DNA from 3 places in the Glutamicibacter sp. NPDC090743 genome. Region 1 is predicted to be linked to each of the others. Evidence: predicted binding sites of a transcription regulator. Region 1 holds the regulator's gene; each other region holds the start of a gene.
What was found. The regulator LexA, encoded in region 1, represses DNA repair genes until DNA is damaged. The targets are predictions, from matches to a motif close to TCGAACANNTGTTCGA.
Positions count from the first base shown of each region.

Region 2: a site for LexA is predicted at 2,496-2,511, ahead of ruvA (Holliday junction branch migration protein RuvA). Genes of this name have one in related genera too.
Region 3: a site for LexA is predicted at 2,292-2,307, ahead of ACIQTS_RS05295 (DUF222 domain-containing protein). Genes of this name have one in related genera too.

Region 1 covers NZ_JBIVXE010000003.1:41,770-46,996, forward strand. The annotation lists gene hisH (imidazole glycerol phosphate synthase subunit HisH) at 1-130, opposite strand, end outside; gene hisB (imidazoleglycerol-phosphate dehydratase HisB) at 131-751, opposite strand; gene ACIQTS_RS06650 (histidinol-phosphate transaminase) at 774-1,880, opposite strand; gene ACIQTS_RS06655 (LysM peptidoglycan-binding domain-containing protein) at 1,962-2,315, opposite strand; gene lexA (transcriptional repressor LexA) at 2,574-3,293, shown strand; gene ACIQTS_RS06665 (glycoside hydrolase family 76 protein) at 3,350-4,429, opposite strand; gene ACIQTS_RS06670 (ATP-dependent DNA helicase) at 4,535-5,227, opposite strand, start outside.
Region 2 covers NZ_JBIVXE010000004.1:370,659-375,885, reverse strand. The annotation lists gene ACIQTS_RS10505 (aldo/keto reductase) at 1-276, opposite strand, end outside; gene pdxT (pyridoxal 5'-phosphate synthase glutaminase subunit PdxT) at 436-1,047, shown strand; gene ACIQTS_RS10495 (YebC/PmpR family DNA-binding transcriptional regulator) at 1,051-1,809, shown strand; gene ruvC (crossover junction endodeoxyribonuclease RuvC) at 1,813-2,412, shown strand; gene ruvA (Holliday junction branch migration protein RuvA) at 2,521-3,138, shown strand; gene ruvB (Holliday junction branch migration DNA helicase RuvB) at 3,165-4,214, shown strand; gene yajC (preprotein translocase subunit YajC) at 4,402-4,812, shown strand; gene secD (protein translocase subunit SecD) at 4,873-5,227, shown strand, end outside.
Region 3 covers NZ_JBIVXE010000002.1:391,517-396,743, reverse strand. The annotation lists gene ACIQTS_RS05300 (LuxR C-terminal-related transcriptional regulator) at 1-410, shown strand, start outside; gene ACIQTS_RS05295 (DUF222 domain-containing protein) at 669-2,228, opposite strand; gene ACIQTS_RS05290 (hypothetical protein) at 2,380-2,880, opposite strand; gene ACIQTS_RS05285 (DUF1801 domain-containing protein) at 3,134-3,475, shown strand; gene ACIQTS_RS05280 (hypothetical protein) at 3,629-3,781, opposite strand; gene catA (catechol 1,2-dioxygenase) at 3,899-4,756, opposite strand; gene catC (muconolactone Delta-isomerase) at 4,950-5,227, opposite strand, start outside.

The DNA of each region.
Region 1 (5,227 bases):
CGTCGGCGGCCACGATCTTCTTCGGATCTGCGGTCAGTTCCACTTCGGCGCCGGCGGCTTCCAAAGCGCGCACAGCGGAGCGGACGTTGCCGGAACCATAATCCAGGACAACTACTGTTTTCTTTTCCACTTACAGTGCACCCTTCGTGGATGGGATCTTGTCGCCCATGCGCTCATCGCGCTCTACCGCTTCGCGCAATGCGCGCGCGAAGGACTTGAACTGCGCTTCAACGATGTGGTGCGGGTCGCGACCCGAGAGCACCTCGATGTGAGCGCAGATCTGTGCGTGGAAAGTGATGGCTTCGAAGACGTGACGGGTCATCGAACCGGTGAAGTGACCACCGATCAGGTGGTATTCCTGGCCCGCAGGCTCGCCGGAGTGCACGAGGTATGGCCGGCCCGACACATCGACTACCGAACGGGACAGGGCTTCGTCCAGTGGAGCGTAGGAGATGCCGAAGCGGCGGATGCCGGCCTTGTTGCCCAGTGCCACGCGCAGTACTTCGCCAATGGTGATCGCGGTGTCCTCGACGGTGTGGTGAACGTCGATGTGGGTATCGCCGGTTGCACGCACGGTGAGATCGATGAGCGAATGCTTGGATAGCGCAGTCAGCATGTGGTCGTAGAACGGCACCGAGGTGCTGATCTCAGAGACACCGGTGCCATCGAGGTCCAGTTCAACGAATACGGACGATTCGCTGGTCACGCGTTCCATGCGGGCGCGACGTGCGCCAATCAATTCGGCAGACATGTCTTCCTTCGCTTGTCTTTGATTACTTCTGCGAGCCGAGCAGTTCGGCAAGTCGTTCCAAGAAGGCTGTGGTTTCCGATTCGGTTCCTGCCGTAACACGCAAGGTTCCCGGGATTCCATTGTCGCGGATGATGATGCCGGCTTCCAACAGGCCTTCCCAAATCTTGTGGGGGTCTTCGACGCCACCGAAGAAGACGAAGTTGGAGTCGGAGACCGATGGCTTGAGGCCAAGTTCCTTCAGGCGCGCGACGATGCGGTCCCGCTGGGACTTGATGTCCTCGACCTGGGCCAACAGCAACTCGATGTTCTTCAAGGCCGCGATGGCGGTTGCCTGGGTCACTGCCGACAGGTGGTACGGCAGTCGCACCAAGCGGATGGCATCGGTGACTTCTGGCGCAGCGGCCAGGTAGCCTACGCGCGCACCGGCCAGGCCGAAAGCCTTGGACATGGTGCGCGAGACAATCAGCCGCTGGCGGCCTTCGAGCAGGCTCAGCGCCGAGGTGGTGCTGGCCAAGGAGAACTCGGCGTACGCCTCATCCACGATCACCATGCCGTTATGCTCGCTCATGGCTTCATATACCGCGGTGATGACGTCCAGGCCAAGGGCCGTGCCGGTGGGGTTATTCGGAGAGCAGAGGAAAACGATGTTCGGCTTGTGCTCGCGAACCTGTGCGGCTGCGGAATCGGCGGACAACGTGAAATCTGCGGCGCGTTCACCGGCGATATATTTCGTGTCAGTACCACTGGCAAGCAGCGGGTACATGGAGTAGGTTGGGCCGAAGCTCATCACGGCACGGCCGGGGCCGCCAAAGGCTTGCAGGATTTGCTGCAGGATTTCATTGGAACCGTTAGCGGCCCAGATATTGTCCTTGGTGAGCGAGTGGCCGAGGTAATCGGCTAGGAGTTCGCGAAGCTCGGTGAACTCGCGGTCCGGATACCGGTTCAACGTTGCCGCCGCCTTGGCCACCTCTTGGGCAATGGCGTCGACGACTGTCGGTGGCAACGGATGGGTGTTCTCGTTGACATTCAGCTGAATGGGCACGTCGATTTGTGGTGCGCCATAAGGGGATAGCCCGCGGAGATTCTCACGCAAGGGCAGCTGACTCAAAAGTTCACTGCGGTCATTCACGCATCAAGTCTACGTGCGCAGCGCGCCTGCCGGTGAATCCGCTACGGCAGCAGGTAACAAACTCGAAGCAGGCTGGAGAAGCTAGCCGGCAAGGACCGGAATCGAGAGGGTTTCGCCAACCTGGATTTCGCTGCTGGTCAGGGCATTGAGTTCGGCGATGTGGCCCACTGCCGAGGTCACGTCGTAACCGGTGGCGTAATCCCTGGCCAGGCTCCACAGCGTATCTCCTGGAATAACGGTGACATCAACGGTTCCGACTCCAACAGGAGTATCGGCTGCGGCATGCGCGTCAGAGGCAAACATGGAGATGAAGAAAGCTGCGGCGATGGTGAGTGCGAAAATGGGCATACCTACAAGCACGGCCCATCCGCGACGGTTGATGCGGATCTTCAGTGGTGCCTGGGTCTGATTTGAGTCAAGTGCGACGGTTGCCATGACTTTGTCTCCTCAAGAAATTCAAGTGATGCGAATTTGTATTCGAAAGCGTAGATTCGAAAACTTGTTCGAACCTCGTATATCTGTTCTAACAGAGGTTTGCGGAACTTGTCCAGAAGTTTTCGAACAAATCTTTGAAAGAAGCTCGCTTATCTACTAAGATTTCGAAGTAGACGAGCAATGAAAACATCTCACCATCTAGCGCCGACAGTTTGGGCTTACGAACTTTCGAATGATTGCTAGGGAAGGCAAAATCTCATGTCAGCTTCACAACGCACTCCCCGATCGAATGCACGTTCGCTGACGATTCGCCAAAAGAAGATCCTGGAGACGATCCAGCGGTCAATCGGCAAGAACGGTTATCCACCATCGATGCGTGAGATTGGTGACGCAGTGGGGCTCAAGAGCCTTTCGAGCGTCACCCACCAGCTGAGCCAGCTGGAAAAGCTCGGCTATATCCGTCGAGATCCACGCCGTCCGCGCGCAATGGAAATCCTGCTGCCTCTGCAGCTGGCCGAAGACGCCGAGAAGGCCGAAGTTTCGAAGCCGGTCGAGCCAGATGCCAGCGAAGACGCCAAGATCATTGAATTGAGCACTTCCGCTGACACCACCATGGTTCCCCTGGTTGGCCGTATCGCTGCCGGCGGTCCGATCCTTGCCGAACAGTCCGTCGAAGATGTTTTCTCGTTGCCTCGTCAGCTCGTAGGCCACGGCGAACTGTTCATGCTCAAGGTTTCCGGCGATTCAATGGTTGACGCTGCGATTTGCGATGGCGACTGGGTAGTTGTCCGCCGCCAGCAGACGGCGGACAACGGCGACATCGTAGCTGCCCTGCTCGATGAAGAAGCCACGGTAAAGACTTTCCGGCAGCGTGACGGGCATACCTGGCTGCTTCCGCAGAACTCGCGCTACGAACCAATTTTGGGTGATGCCGCAACGATCATGGGACGCGTCGTCTCGGTGATGCGCTCGCTCTAGAATACGTACGGTCATTGCGCTGGTGCTTGGCACCAGCGCAATTCTCGTTTAACCCGCTATTGGCCGGCGTTCAACTCGAATTGAGCGGCCGCCGAGAAGATCATCCAGCGTTGGATTGCCGCCGAAAGCCGGCGTGGTTCCTGGTCAGCCAGATGGCGCGCCGTTGCCATGACCAGCCTCCTGGCCTGCTCCCGGCTCCGGGCTTCCAAGCGGACATCATTACCGGCGAGGGCCAGATATCGGCAGAGTATCCCCGCGAACAGGTTGCCGTCTCCCCCGCTGTTGAACGAGAGGACCCCGGCAGCAGTTGACAGCGATTTCGTGGTGGCATCGATCAGTACTTTAGCGTGAGCCAGATCAGCAGGCTCGCCAAGCTCAAGCAATGCCCCGAGCACCAGGCCCTGGTTATAGGTGTAGACCGCTGGTTCCACGGCGTGTCCCTGCGTGGTCAACCGAAGTCCGTCCAGATACAGTCCTCGCTCCACGCTGAACAGACTCTTTTCCAGCCACTGGAGAAGCTCTCGCGCGGTCTCTTTCTCCCCGGTACGGGCAAAGAACAGTGCCGCCGGCGCGTTGGCTGGCGTGTTCTTGAAATCCCGCTTTCTGGACCAGTACAGGCCGCCGTCCAGCACCCCATCCATGCCGGCATGGAGCTGCCGTCCCAGCGTCCGAACTGCCGCCTCGGCAGGACGGCTCCTGTGTCCCGTCACCAGCTGCGTGAACTTTGACAGGCGGCCGCTGGCCAGGGCAAGCCAAGCCATGTCGTCGAAGAAGTAGTTGGGCAAGATCCCGAAGTTTCGAATTCGAATGCCGCGCAATAGGCCGTTGGCCCGGGCAAGCGCTTCGCGCGCCCGGTGTTCGTTGCCTTCGTCCCAGTTCGATCGGCCCTCATCGATGATGGCATCCAGATAGTGCGCCTGCCACCAATAGTTCCACTCCGCAAGCGGGTGCGCGAAACCATTGAGATTGCTGAGCATGCTTCCGTCGCGCAACCGATGCGCTTTGCTGTAGCTCTGTCCAATCCACGTTCCGGGCAACCCCATGAGGCGATGCCCGAACCGCTGGTGGGTGTCGATCGCGGCTTGGTGCGCCAATTCCTGCATGGACTCCATGGTGCCTTCCGATTCGAGCTTCATCAGTTCTTGTCACAGACCTTAGTGCATCTGGAAGCATCATGCTGGTACCGGTTAAAGAACTTGAGCTGTCCCGAAGGACAGCTCAAGTTCATATTCTGGCTGCGGCTATTTCCCGCCCGGGTTCAATCGCTTGAGAACACCAGTGATGACCTTCTTATCGACAGTCGGCCACATCGGCGGCAGGGTAGCTTTCAAGAAGCTGCCATACCGCGCCGTGGCCATGCGCGAATCAAGGATCGCCACAACGCCCTTATCCCCGACCGAACGAATCAAGCGCCCAGCACCCTGGGCCAGGCGAATCGCCGCATGGGTGGCGGCAACCTGCATGAAGCCATTGCCGCCATGCTTGGCCACGTCCTCGGAACGGGCCTTGGAGATAGGATCATCCGGGCGCGGGAAAGGAATCTTGTCGATGATGACCAGCCGGCAAGAATCGCCTGGCACGTCCACGCCCTGCCACAAGGTCATGGTTCCAAACAGGCAGGTGTCGCGTTCGCTGCTGAACTGTTCGACCAGCGACTTCATACTGGCTTCACCCTGGCACAAGATTTCCACGTCCAGGCGCTCGCGCAAGATGCTTGCCGCTTCCTCGGCGGAACGCTTGGAAGTGAACAGCGCCAAGGCGCCGCCACCGGAGGCCTTGATGAGATCTTCGATCTCATCCAGCGTCTCCGCCGCCAGTTGGCGTCCTGGCTTGGGCAGGTGCTTGGCCACGTAGAGGATGCCCTGCTTGGGGTAATCGAAAGGGCTGCCAACATCTACGCCGGTCCATGATGGAGCGCCGGCGCCCATCAGGCC
Region 2 (5,227 bases), on a different contig from region 1:
CAACGCCTGGCGCACGCCTTGGGTCGAATGCCATTGCTTGTTGAATTTGGTGGTTACGAAAATTTCATCGCGATGAAGCCGGCTCTGTGCCAGGGCCTTGCCCACGGCGTCCTCATTCTCGTAGTTCTCCGCTGTATCAATGCGGCGGTAGCCCACGTCGAGGGCGGACAGCACCGCTGCGGCCGCCTCTTGTCCACGCATGGGCCACGTGCCCAAACCGATCGAGGGCATGCTCACGCCACCGGCAAGTTCGAGGGAAGAAATATCAGCAATCATGTCCTTGAACCTACCAAGTTCCACCACTTGCCCGGAGGCGGCGTCGAAGAATCCGCGACACACCGGGAAACAAAACAGGCGCACGGCGTCTCTGGGTTTAACGTTATTTCGGCGCATTTTTCGTGCTGCCAACCACTGAACACCATGAAGGTTAGAACCATGCCGAAAATAGGCGTCCTCGCTCTGCAAGGGGATTTTCGCGAACATCTGGCCTCTTTGGAACGGCTCGGGCAGCGCACGCACATGGTGCGCACCGTCGTCGATTTGGAGCAGGTTGACGCGCTGGTGATTCCCGGCGGCGAGTCATCGGTGATTGACCGGCTGTCCCGCAACTACGGGCTAGCTGGTCCCATTAAGGAGCGCATCGCAGCAGGCATGCCAGCCTACGGCTCCTGCGCCGGAATGATCATGCTGGCCGATCGCATCGAGAACCCTGCAATCTCGCGAGATGGCGCGGTACAGCAAAGCTTCGGCGGCATCGACATGACGGTCAAGCGCAACGCGTTCGGGCGCCAGATCGACTCATTCGAGCACCAGCTGGACTTCAACGGGCAAAATCTCGAAGCGGTGTTCATCCGCGCACCGGAAGCCGTGCAAATTGGCCCGGACGTGCAAGTGATCAGCACCGTTCAAGCGGGGACGGATCACGAACAGGGTAGAATTGTTGCAGTACGCCAGGGAAAATTGTTGGCAACCAGCTTTCACCCGGAAGTCACCGGCAGCACCGCTATCCACCAATTTTTCATCAATCTCACGCGAGGAGACGCTTAAAGCATGTCAGGCCACTCCAAATGGGCAACTACCAAGCACAAGAAGGCCGCGATCGACGCCAAGCGCGCCAAGGCCTTCGCAAAATTCATCAAGGGCATTGAAGTTGCCGCCCGTGCCGGCGGCGCCGACATGGCCGGCAACCCGGCACTGGAACTTGCTGTCAGCAAGGCCAAGAAGAACTCCGTGCCGATCAACAACATCGACCGCGCCGTCAAGCGCGGCGCAGGCCTGACCGGCGAGGTCGTCGACTACACCGAGATCATCTATGAAGCACGCGGCCCGCAGGGCTCGGCCCTGCTGATCGAGTGCCTGACCGACAACAAGAACCGTGCAGCCTCCGAGGTGCGCGTGGGCATCACCCGCAACGGCGGCACCATCGCCGACCCGGGTTCGGTCGCCTACCTGTTCAACCGCCAGGGCGTTGTCCGCCTGCCCAAGGGCGAGTTGACCGAAGACGACCTGCTGATGGTCGTGCTGGACGCCGGTGCCGACGAGATCATGGACGAGGACGAGAACTTCGCCATCGTCTGCGATCCTTCGGACCTGCGCGCTGTGGCCACTGCACTGGATGAAGCGGACATCGCCTACGAGTCCGACGAAATGGAATTCATTCCATCGATGAAGGTCGACCTGGACGTTGATGGAGCTCGCAAGTTCCTCAAGCTCTACGACGCGCTGGAAGAACTGGATGATGTCCAGGGCATCTACACCAACGCTGATCTGTCCGACGAGGTTCGCGCCGCGCTGGACGAAGAGCAGTAAGGCTTGGCCTTACGTGTTGTTGGCGTCGATCCCGGCCTGACCCGTTGCGGTCTTGCCGTGGTCGACGTCGCTGCAAACAGGCAAGTTTCGCTGGTGGACGTCACCGTCGCCGGCACCCCTCCGGGCACTCCGCTCGATGCCCGGCTCTTGAAGATCGCCAACGCCATCGACGAATGGCTGGATCTTCATCAGCCCGATGTGCTCGCCTTGGAACGCGTGTTCGCTTCGGCGAACGTCTCCACGGTCATCGGCACCGCGCAGGTCACCGGTGTTGTCATCACCGCGGCAGCGCGACGCGGAATACCCGTGGCCCTGCACACGCCGACCGAGGTCAAGGCGGCGGTTACCGGTTCGGGACAGGCCACCAAGGCGGCGATCGGCAAGATGGTTGCCAAGATCTGCCGGCTCGATGAACCGCCTAAGCCTGCCGACGCCGCTGATGCGGTGGCTTTGGCGATTACCCACGGTTGGCGCGGTGCGGCCACCGGCTCGAATGCCTCGGCCTCCGCGGCTAATGCCGGTGGTTCGTCGCAGCTGACCGGTGCGCAGCAGGCGTGGATTGCCGCCGAGGCGTCGGCCAAGCGCCGCGCAGTGCGCCGCTAGCCGGCCAGCACGGCAGCGGCCTCGACCCACCGGGGAACGCGGCGGATCGATATTCGTAGGTATCTTCGATAAACTGGGTTCGATCGAACATATATCCCAAGGAGTGGCATGATCAGCTCATTGACCGGCACCGTGCAGGCGGTAGCCCTGAACACCGCGGTAATTGACGTTAACGGCTTCGGGATGCTGGTCAATGCCACCCCCGGGACGCTGTCCACCCTGCAGGCAGGACGCGAGGCTACGGTATTCACCTCCATGGTGGTCCGCGAGGATTCGATGACCCTCTTCGGCTTCGCCACCGCAGAGGAACGCGATGTCTTCGAGGTCCTGGTTTCCGTATCGGGCATCGGGCCGCGCACCGGCTTGGCCATCTTGGCGGTGCACTCTCCGGAGGAAGTCCGCATCGCGGCGAACACCAAGGACACCGCCGCTTTCACCAAGGTATCGGGCATTGGCCCCAAGGGCGCGAGCCGCATCGTGCTGGAACTGAACGGCAAGCTGATCCCGACTGGCGCGCCAGCGGCCCCGTCTACCGGCGGCGGCAACGCGAGCGTCTGGGAACCGCAGGTGATCGAGGCGCTGACCGGCCTGGGCTGGAGCGAAAAGGATGCAACCAGCACCCTGAAATCGCTGTCCAAGGCTGATCCAGATGTCGTTGCCACCGGCAACGTCGCAGAAATCTTGCGTGCTGCACTGCGCAGCATGTCCAGCGGAACCCGCGCCTAAGCGGTCTGCGAGAGGATCAACTGATCATGAATGACTCCACCGGGCTCACGAATGCCGGCAGCGAACCCGAGGAACGGGTAATCGAAGCGGCCCTGCGCCCGCGGAACCTCGACGACTTCGTGGGCCAGTCCCGAGTGCGCCAGCAGCTCTCGCTGGTGCTTGAAGCAGCGAAAATCCGCGAACGCACCGCGGACCACGTTCTGCTCTCTGGCCCGCCGGGCCTGGGCAAGACCACCTTGTCGATGATTATCGCCGCCGAGATGAACGCGCCATTGCGCATTTCCTCCGGCCCAGCGATCCAGCATGCCGGTGACTTGGCCGCTATCCTCTCGTCGTTGACCGAAGGCGAGGTGCTGTTCCTCGATGAAATCCACCGCATGTCCCGGCCGGCCGAGGAAATGCTCTACATGGCCATGGAAGACTTCCGCGTAGATATCATCGTCGGAAAGGGCGCCGGCGCCACGGCCATTCCGCTGGAGCTTCCGCCCTTCACCCTCGTTGGCGCAACCACGCGCGCCGGACTATTGCCCGGCCCGTTGCGTGACCGCTTCGGCTTCACTGGCCATCTGGAGTTCTACGCGGTCAAGGAGCTTGAACTGGTTTTGCGCCGTTCGGCCATGATGCTTGATCTGAGCGTCACTTCGGCCGCGTTCACCGAGATCGCCGGACGCTCCCGCGGTACGCCCCGTATCGCCAACCGCCTGCTGCGCCGCGTGCGTGACTGGGCGCTGGTGCATAAGCTCGAAGAGATCGATGCCAAGGCGGCCGAGGCCGCCTTGGACATGTACGAGGTCGATGCACGTGGCCTTGATCGCCTGGACCGGGGTGTGCTCGAAGCCTTGTGCACCAAATTCGGCGGGGGACCGGTGGGGCTATCGACCCTGGCCATCGCCGTGGGTGAAGAAACCGAAACCGTCGAGACCGTCGCAGAGCCATACCTGGTGCGTGAAGGGCTGATGGGCCGGACCCCGCGCGGTCGTATTGCCATGCCCGGGGCCTGGGCGCATTTGGGCTTGGCGATGCCAAAGGATGCGATCTTCGCCAGTGCGCAAAGCTATGAAAACGATGAGGATTAGGCAAGCATTACTTCACTGCCCGCGTAAATGGTCTGCCGGTTCACCGTGACGCATTAGACTAAAGACGCCCGACCTATGCCCGTTTCGGGGCGAGGTGGGGCGTCTTTGCTGTATTACGCCAGAAATAGCCGCAACAGCATCCCAGAACTTCAGATCAAATCGCAACAATTCGTTAGCAGGTAAATACGTGAATCCCCTCGTAATCGCTCAGGCCGCTGGTGGCGGCTTCAACCCTTCGCTGATCCTGATGGTCGCGCTGTTCGCAGTGCTGATCTTCATGATGTTCCGTGGCCGCAAGAAGCAGTCCGCCCAGCAGGAGAAGCTGAAGAACAACACCGTGCCAGGCGCCAAGGTGATGACCAACTCGGGTATCTTCGGCACCGTCGTCGGCGTTGACGCAGAGGATCGCGTCCAGGTCGAGGTCGCACCGGGCGTAGTGCTGAACCTGCACCGCCAGGCCATTGCCACCTTCCTGGACAAGGATGCAGCAACCCCGGCCGTGGCCGACGGCGCTGCAGAATCCGCCAGCACCACCGAAACCCCGGAAGAGTCCCTGCGTCGCCTGAACGATGAGGGCAAGGACGAGCGCAACGCCTAAGTCCCGGGCAGCATAGCGGTGGCCTGAAGGCTAAGCCACCCAAACCAGAAAGCACAATAGATGTCATCAATCAGACCTGTTAAGCAGGCGCGCAAGGCGTTGCTATGGTTGCTGATCGTCTTCATCATCGCAACCGGCGTGTTGGTAGCCGGTGCAGCGAACGGTAAAACCGGATGGGGACCGAAGCTCGCCCTCGACCTCGAAGGCGGTACCGAGATGATCCTGGCCCCTCGGGTCCAGGGCGACGAAGCAATCAACCAAGAACAACTGGACCAAGCGGTTGAGATCATCCGCCAGCGTGTGGACGGTTCCGGTGTTACCGAATCGGAAATCACCACCCAGTCCGGTCGCAACGTTGTGGTCTCGATGCCCGGCACCCCGGACCAGACCACTCGCGATTTGATCCAGGCCTCGG
Region 3 (5,227 bases), on a different contig from region 1:
GTTTGGAAGGCATCGGGTCGGTCTACCACCGGGCAAAAATTGATTTCTACTACGGGCAATGCCTGCGCCGAGCCGGCAAGCGAGCCGAATGCGTTGCGCCGTTGACCCGTGCGCTGGCGATTTTCACGCACTTCGATGCATCCGTGTACATCGACCGCTGCACTCGTGAGCTCCAGGCAAGCGGAACCGGGATGCTGCGCAGGGAGAGTGCTGACTGGTCGACGCTGACGGCGCAGGAACAAGCCGTGGCCAAGCTGGTTTGCGAAGGTGCAAGCAATCGACGTGTCGCTGAAGAGCTGTATATAGGCACCAAGACAGTGCAATACCACCTGACCAAGATCTACACGAAGCTGGCGGTCTCAAACCGTACTGAGCTTGCTGCGCTGGCGCGTTTCGACCTTGAGGGATAGTGCCTTCCGACTGAGAAAAATTTTCATTCCCGAGGGCAGCAAAACCATGCGGAGTTCGAGTTGACCTGCGCGCTGTGACTGTAGATTTTTTTCATTCAGCACGAATCGCTTGAAGCGAACGCGGCCGGGATTCTTGATTCAGGCCGCGGCCAGCATTGCAACCGGACTCAAAGCCGTTGCTCCTACGAAGTATGGGTGGTGTGGTGGTGCTAGTGACTGAAAAAATTTATCACTCGAAATCCAAATCAGGTACTGGCACTAACTGGTTCCGGTTCCGGGCAGGCCCTCATCTTGGCCGAGCCCCAGTACTCGTCGCACTTCGGGGGTCAATTGCACCTCGCAGGCCGCAGCCTCCTGGGGACGTTGAGGACAACGATCGTTGACATGATCAAATTTCTCCACGTTGTCCACGCTCTCGGGAACCGTGATTGACCGCAGCCCGTGCGGAGATACCCACGTCTTGGAGCCATCCGGGCAAGCGAAGACCTTCCAGCCAAGCGCGTGCTTGTACATCTGATGCTGCTTGCACAAGAGATGGGTGTTCTGCCGGGTAGTGTGGCCGCCCTGTCCATACGCTTCGATGTGATCAATTTCCGAACGATCGGGCAGGCGGCGGCAACCAGGGAAACCGCAATGCTGGTCGCGGTAACGCAGCAAATCGCGCAACCCCTGGGAAGGCCGATATTTCTTGGGCTCCACATCAATTGCGGCTCCCGTCCATGGGTCGGTCAGAACGCGCTGGAACGACGGAGCATCCGCGGCGATTTCCAACGCTACGCCGATTGGGATCGGCCCGTAACCTTCCAAATCAGCGAGGGCGCGAGCGGGATTCACGAGCATTTCAATGGCTGGGATCGTGATGGCAACCCGTGGCTTCAGCGGCATGCCTTCCATTCCGGGCCAGCCATGCAGATACACGTCCGCAAGCACATCGGCTTCAACCTGCGTTTGCGTGCGCAGATCCTTGGAATCAGTGATCTGGGCGGCTGCCTGCTTTATCGAGTTGCGAATCGAATGGATGACATCAGCTCGGTGATGCAGCTGCAAGGTAGCCATGCCATTCTCCTCATTCCACACCTTGAGATTACGGGCTGCGAATGCGTTCTTCTGCCGGTTCTCTGCCGAATTGGGATTCATCCGGTCGTGAAAGCGACGGGCCCGCTGGTAGACGGTTTCGTCGCAGGCTGTTCTTGCCAGAGGCAGCAAGTTTTCCTCCATGCGGCCGACCTGCTCCGGGGAAAGGTCTTGCGAGTATTTGACGATGTCGTGGGCGGCCTTAACGGTAATCTCACCTGCAGCGAGCGCGGCAAGGGTGGCTTTGCAGGCGTGACGCAAGCCCTTGGCATGGAACATCCGTTTGCTGACTTTACGGACGGATTCGCGCAATGCGACAGCTGACTCAGCTACGAAATTGGAGTTGATGACCTGCTCGCTGCCACGGTCTATGCCATAGTATTCGGCACTCTTGCTGGCTTCGGCTTCTTCGTCTGGGGTGTGGGCATGCTCGGTGGCAATCAGGTCATTGAAGGACGCGCTGACCTGCTCGACTCCGTCTGCCAGCAAAACGCAGATAGCGGCTTCAACGCTGCTCATCAGGCGTTGGAGTTTCTTCAGGCGTTCCAATGCGTCTCCGGGCCCATCCACGGGGCCCGCATTGAATAGTTCGTCAGCAACCTGCTTGATGGGTCCGAAGAACAACTGGTGCTCGCGATGGGCGTCGAGTGCTGACGCTCTGTGCGACTCCATGCGGGTGCCCGGCGGGCGCAGTGGAAGGCGATGTTCATCGTCGTGATCGTCTAGATATGCGGGAATAGTCATAGTTAACGTTCGCGCAGATTATCGACAGTATCTTCTGGTTCGAAACCAATTGTGGATAAGTTCTAGAAAGTTTATGCGAATGCGATTAAGCGTGATTCCGGCGCGAAAATCGCTAGACCAGGGAAGGTAGTAATGGGTGCCGTGCTAGTTGCTAGTTGCTAGTTGGATGCAGGGGGCGCGGCGGACGGGTGAAGGCAGTTCGGATGCCACGGGCTGCCATGGCTGCGAGTATGGCAAAGGCGAGGACGCTGGCCATGTACAGGGGTGCGTCTAGATCCGCGGCGGCATCGGCGTTCCAATCGGCAAAGGTGTCGCCCACCGAGTTCATATTGGCGAAAGAAGCGAAGAAATAAGCCGGTGCGCCTAAGGCAATGATCAGGCTCCATGCGCCGATAGCCGCCCAGGCGGGCAGCTTGCGTCCGGCGGAAACTACCGGAACGAGCCAGGAGATGGCGAGAGCGGATCCAATGGCTGCGAAGACCCACCCTCCAAGCGAGTCGTAATTCTGGTCCATTGAGGCCATCTCGGAAATGGTTTCATCGAGGGGAAGCCCACTTGCTGCGGTCACGGCCCAATTGTTCATGAGCAGTGAGCCGTAAGCCGCGTAAGCCACGATCATGGCGAACCCGGAGATAGCTAGAAGTTTACGCATGTCAGTAGCCTAACAGTGCGCTAGTCAACTCGGTGGGATAACCAATAAGCGTATGAGCTGGACGTCCGTGCTACGTCCTTGCACGATCAAGCTGTCCTGATGCCAGCTGTCTGTATTCCAGTGCAAGAATCCGTGAAGCAGATGCCCTTAGTCGGTAAGGTGCATTATGTGCCGATCGGGAGCCCAAAGCGATCGCGCGAGCGATACCACCCAGCGCCGCAACGCAGCGCCAACCGTTAGAAGGAGACTAGGGATGATCTTCACCAAAAAAGGCGACGCCGCAGTTCTGGCCAAGCTCAGCACAGCTCCAGCACCCTATCGCGAGATTGCCGAACGGCTTCACGCCATAATCATGCAGAGCGCACCATCGCTGGAGCCGATCGTCCGCTGGGGACTTCCGTTTTACGTCCGGGATGGCAAAGACGTCTGCTACATCAAGCCTGACAAGGACTTCGTAGCTTTCGGTTTTGGAGAAGTCGTGAATCCAGCCTACGAGGAAGGCTCCCACATGCATCCAGTTGCATGGACTATCACCTCGCTGGATTCTGCAACGGAAGACAGGATCCGGGAACTGGTGAAGAAGGCCGCGGGCTGATCCCGAGCAAGCTAGCTGGCCGCCAGATGAACAGTGCGCCCGCTGCAGGCAGCCGCATTGCCTGGAGTCAGTCCGCAAGTGCGCCGAAGGTCCCGTCAGCGCCATTGCTGTCGGGACCTTCGGCTTTGCGTCGGTAGTACTGAGGGCAAAAGCCTAGGCGGCAAGCATCGAGATGCCGTGCTCCTCTTCTGGCATCCATCCGGTCCAGGCCCAGTGGTTCTGGGGTTCACTGGCATCGGCAGCTCGGTGCGCGATGGATTGGGGCTGGAACTTCCCGGCTGGATCGTTCAGTGTTGAAGCATTCATGCTGCACTCCCATTGGATTGGCGGGTGTTCGCCCGTTCGTCGAGGTTCCGGGTACGGCAACGGCGGGGGTCCGGCCAATGCTGCCGGGACCCCCGCCGTGTTGAGGCGCGCTGGGGCTTACTTCACAGGGTCGAGCACGAAGTCGTAGGTGACCTGCTTGCCGTTGCCCGATGCTGCTGGCTGCACGTCGAGCATCAGTTCCGGCTTCACCGCGGTGGCGATGTCGTCGTCGTTGTGCGCATCGCCCGGGAAGTACAGCTGGGCGGTGAGCAGCTCGTGGCCCTCGGCGGAGACCTTCAGGTGCAGGTGCGCTGGGCGCCACGCGTGCCAGCCGGCGGCGGCGATCAGCTGGCCGCAGGCGCCGTCGGTCGGGATCTGGTACGGGGCTGGCTGCATGGTGTTGATCTGGAAGTTGCCTTCCTCGTCAGCAATGAAGGTGCCGCGCAGGTTCCACTCGGGGATGCCAGGGGCGAACTGCGAGTAGAAGCCCTCTTCGTCTGCGTGCCACAGCTCGATCTTGGCATTCTTCAGCGCCGAGCCGTCGGTGGAGCGAACCTGGCCCTGGAAGAGCAGGTTGGTGCCCTTCTCGTCCTCGCGCATCGAGATGGTGGCAGGGGTGTTCTGCGAAGGCGCTTCGGGGACGTAGTAAGGGCCTTCGATCGAGCCCTTGTTGCCTTCACGGTGGTCGGTGGCGACCTCTTCCACCGAGTGCTCCAGCCACACGTCCAGGAACAATGGCCATTCGCCGTCGTCGCCAACCTTGATCAACCATGCCTTCAGGGCATTGAACTCGTCGTAGCTCACGCGCTCTTCGAGAATGATGTCGTTTGCGGCCTTGACGAGCTTGGAAGCAAGCATGTTCACGCGCTCGGTGGAGGTCGCGATGCTGCCGAGCTTGCCGGAGTTGCGGAAGCTGTCGGTGGCGGCGTTGCCGGACTTGGCTGCAGTTGCGTCTGCTGGAGTTTCAGTGGTCATGGTGACTCCCCTAAATTATGTGGTGTGGCGGATGCGGATCCATACTGTGACCCCCATCATCCCGGGTGATTGATATTCAATGTAGTGCAGCGTCTATGCCAAGTGAAATACTCATTTGACGGTCATTGGAACGTTTTGAATATCAATGCTTGTGGGCTGGGACACGGAGGGAATCCGCCGGTCCGGAAAAGTCCTAGGCCAGCGAATTCGGATGCTTGGCCAGCGCGGTGACCTCGATCTTCATGTACGGGTACATCGGGAAGCCGCTGAGGATTTCGTGCAGTTCATCGTTGGATTCGACGTTGTACAGCGAGTGGTTCGCGTACTCGCCGACCACGCGCCAGATGCCCTGCATCTTGCCGCTGCGCTGCAGGCTTGCGGAGTACTCCTTTTCCCGGGCCTGGAAGTCAGCGACCTGCTCATTGGTCAGGTGGTCCGGGAAAACAACGTCCATACGGGCGAGGAACAACA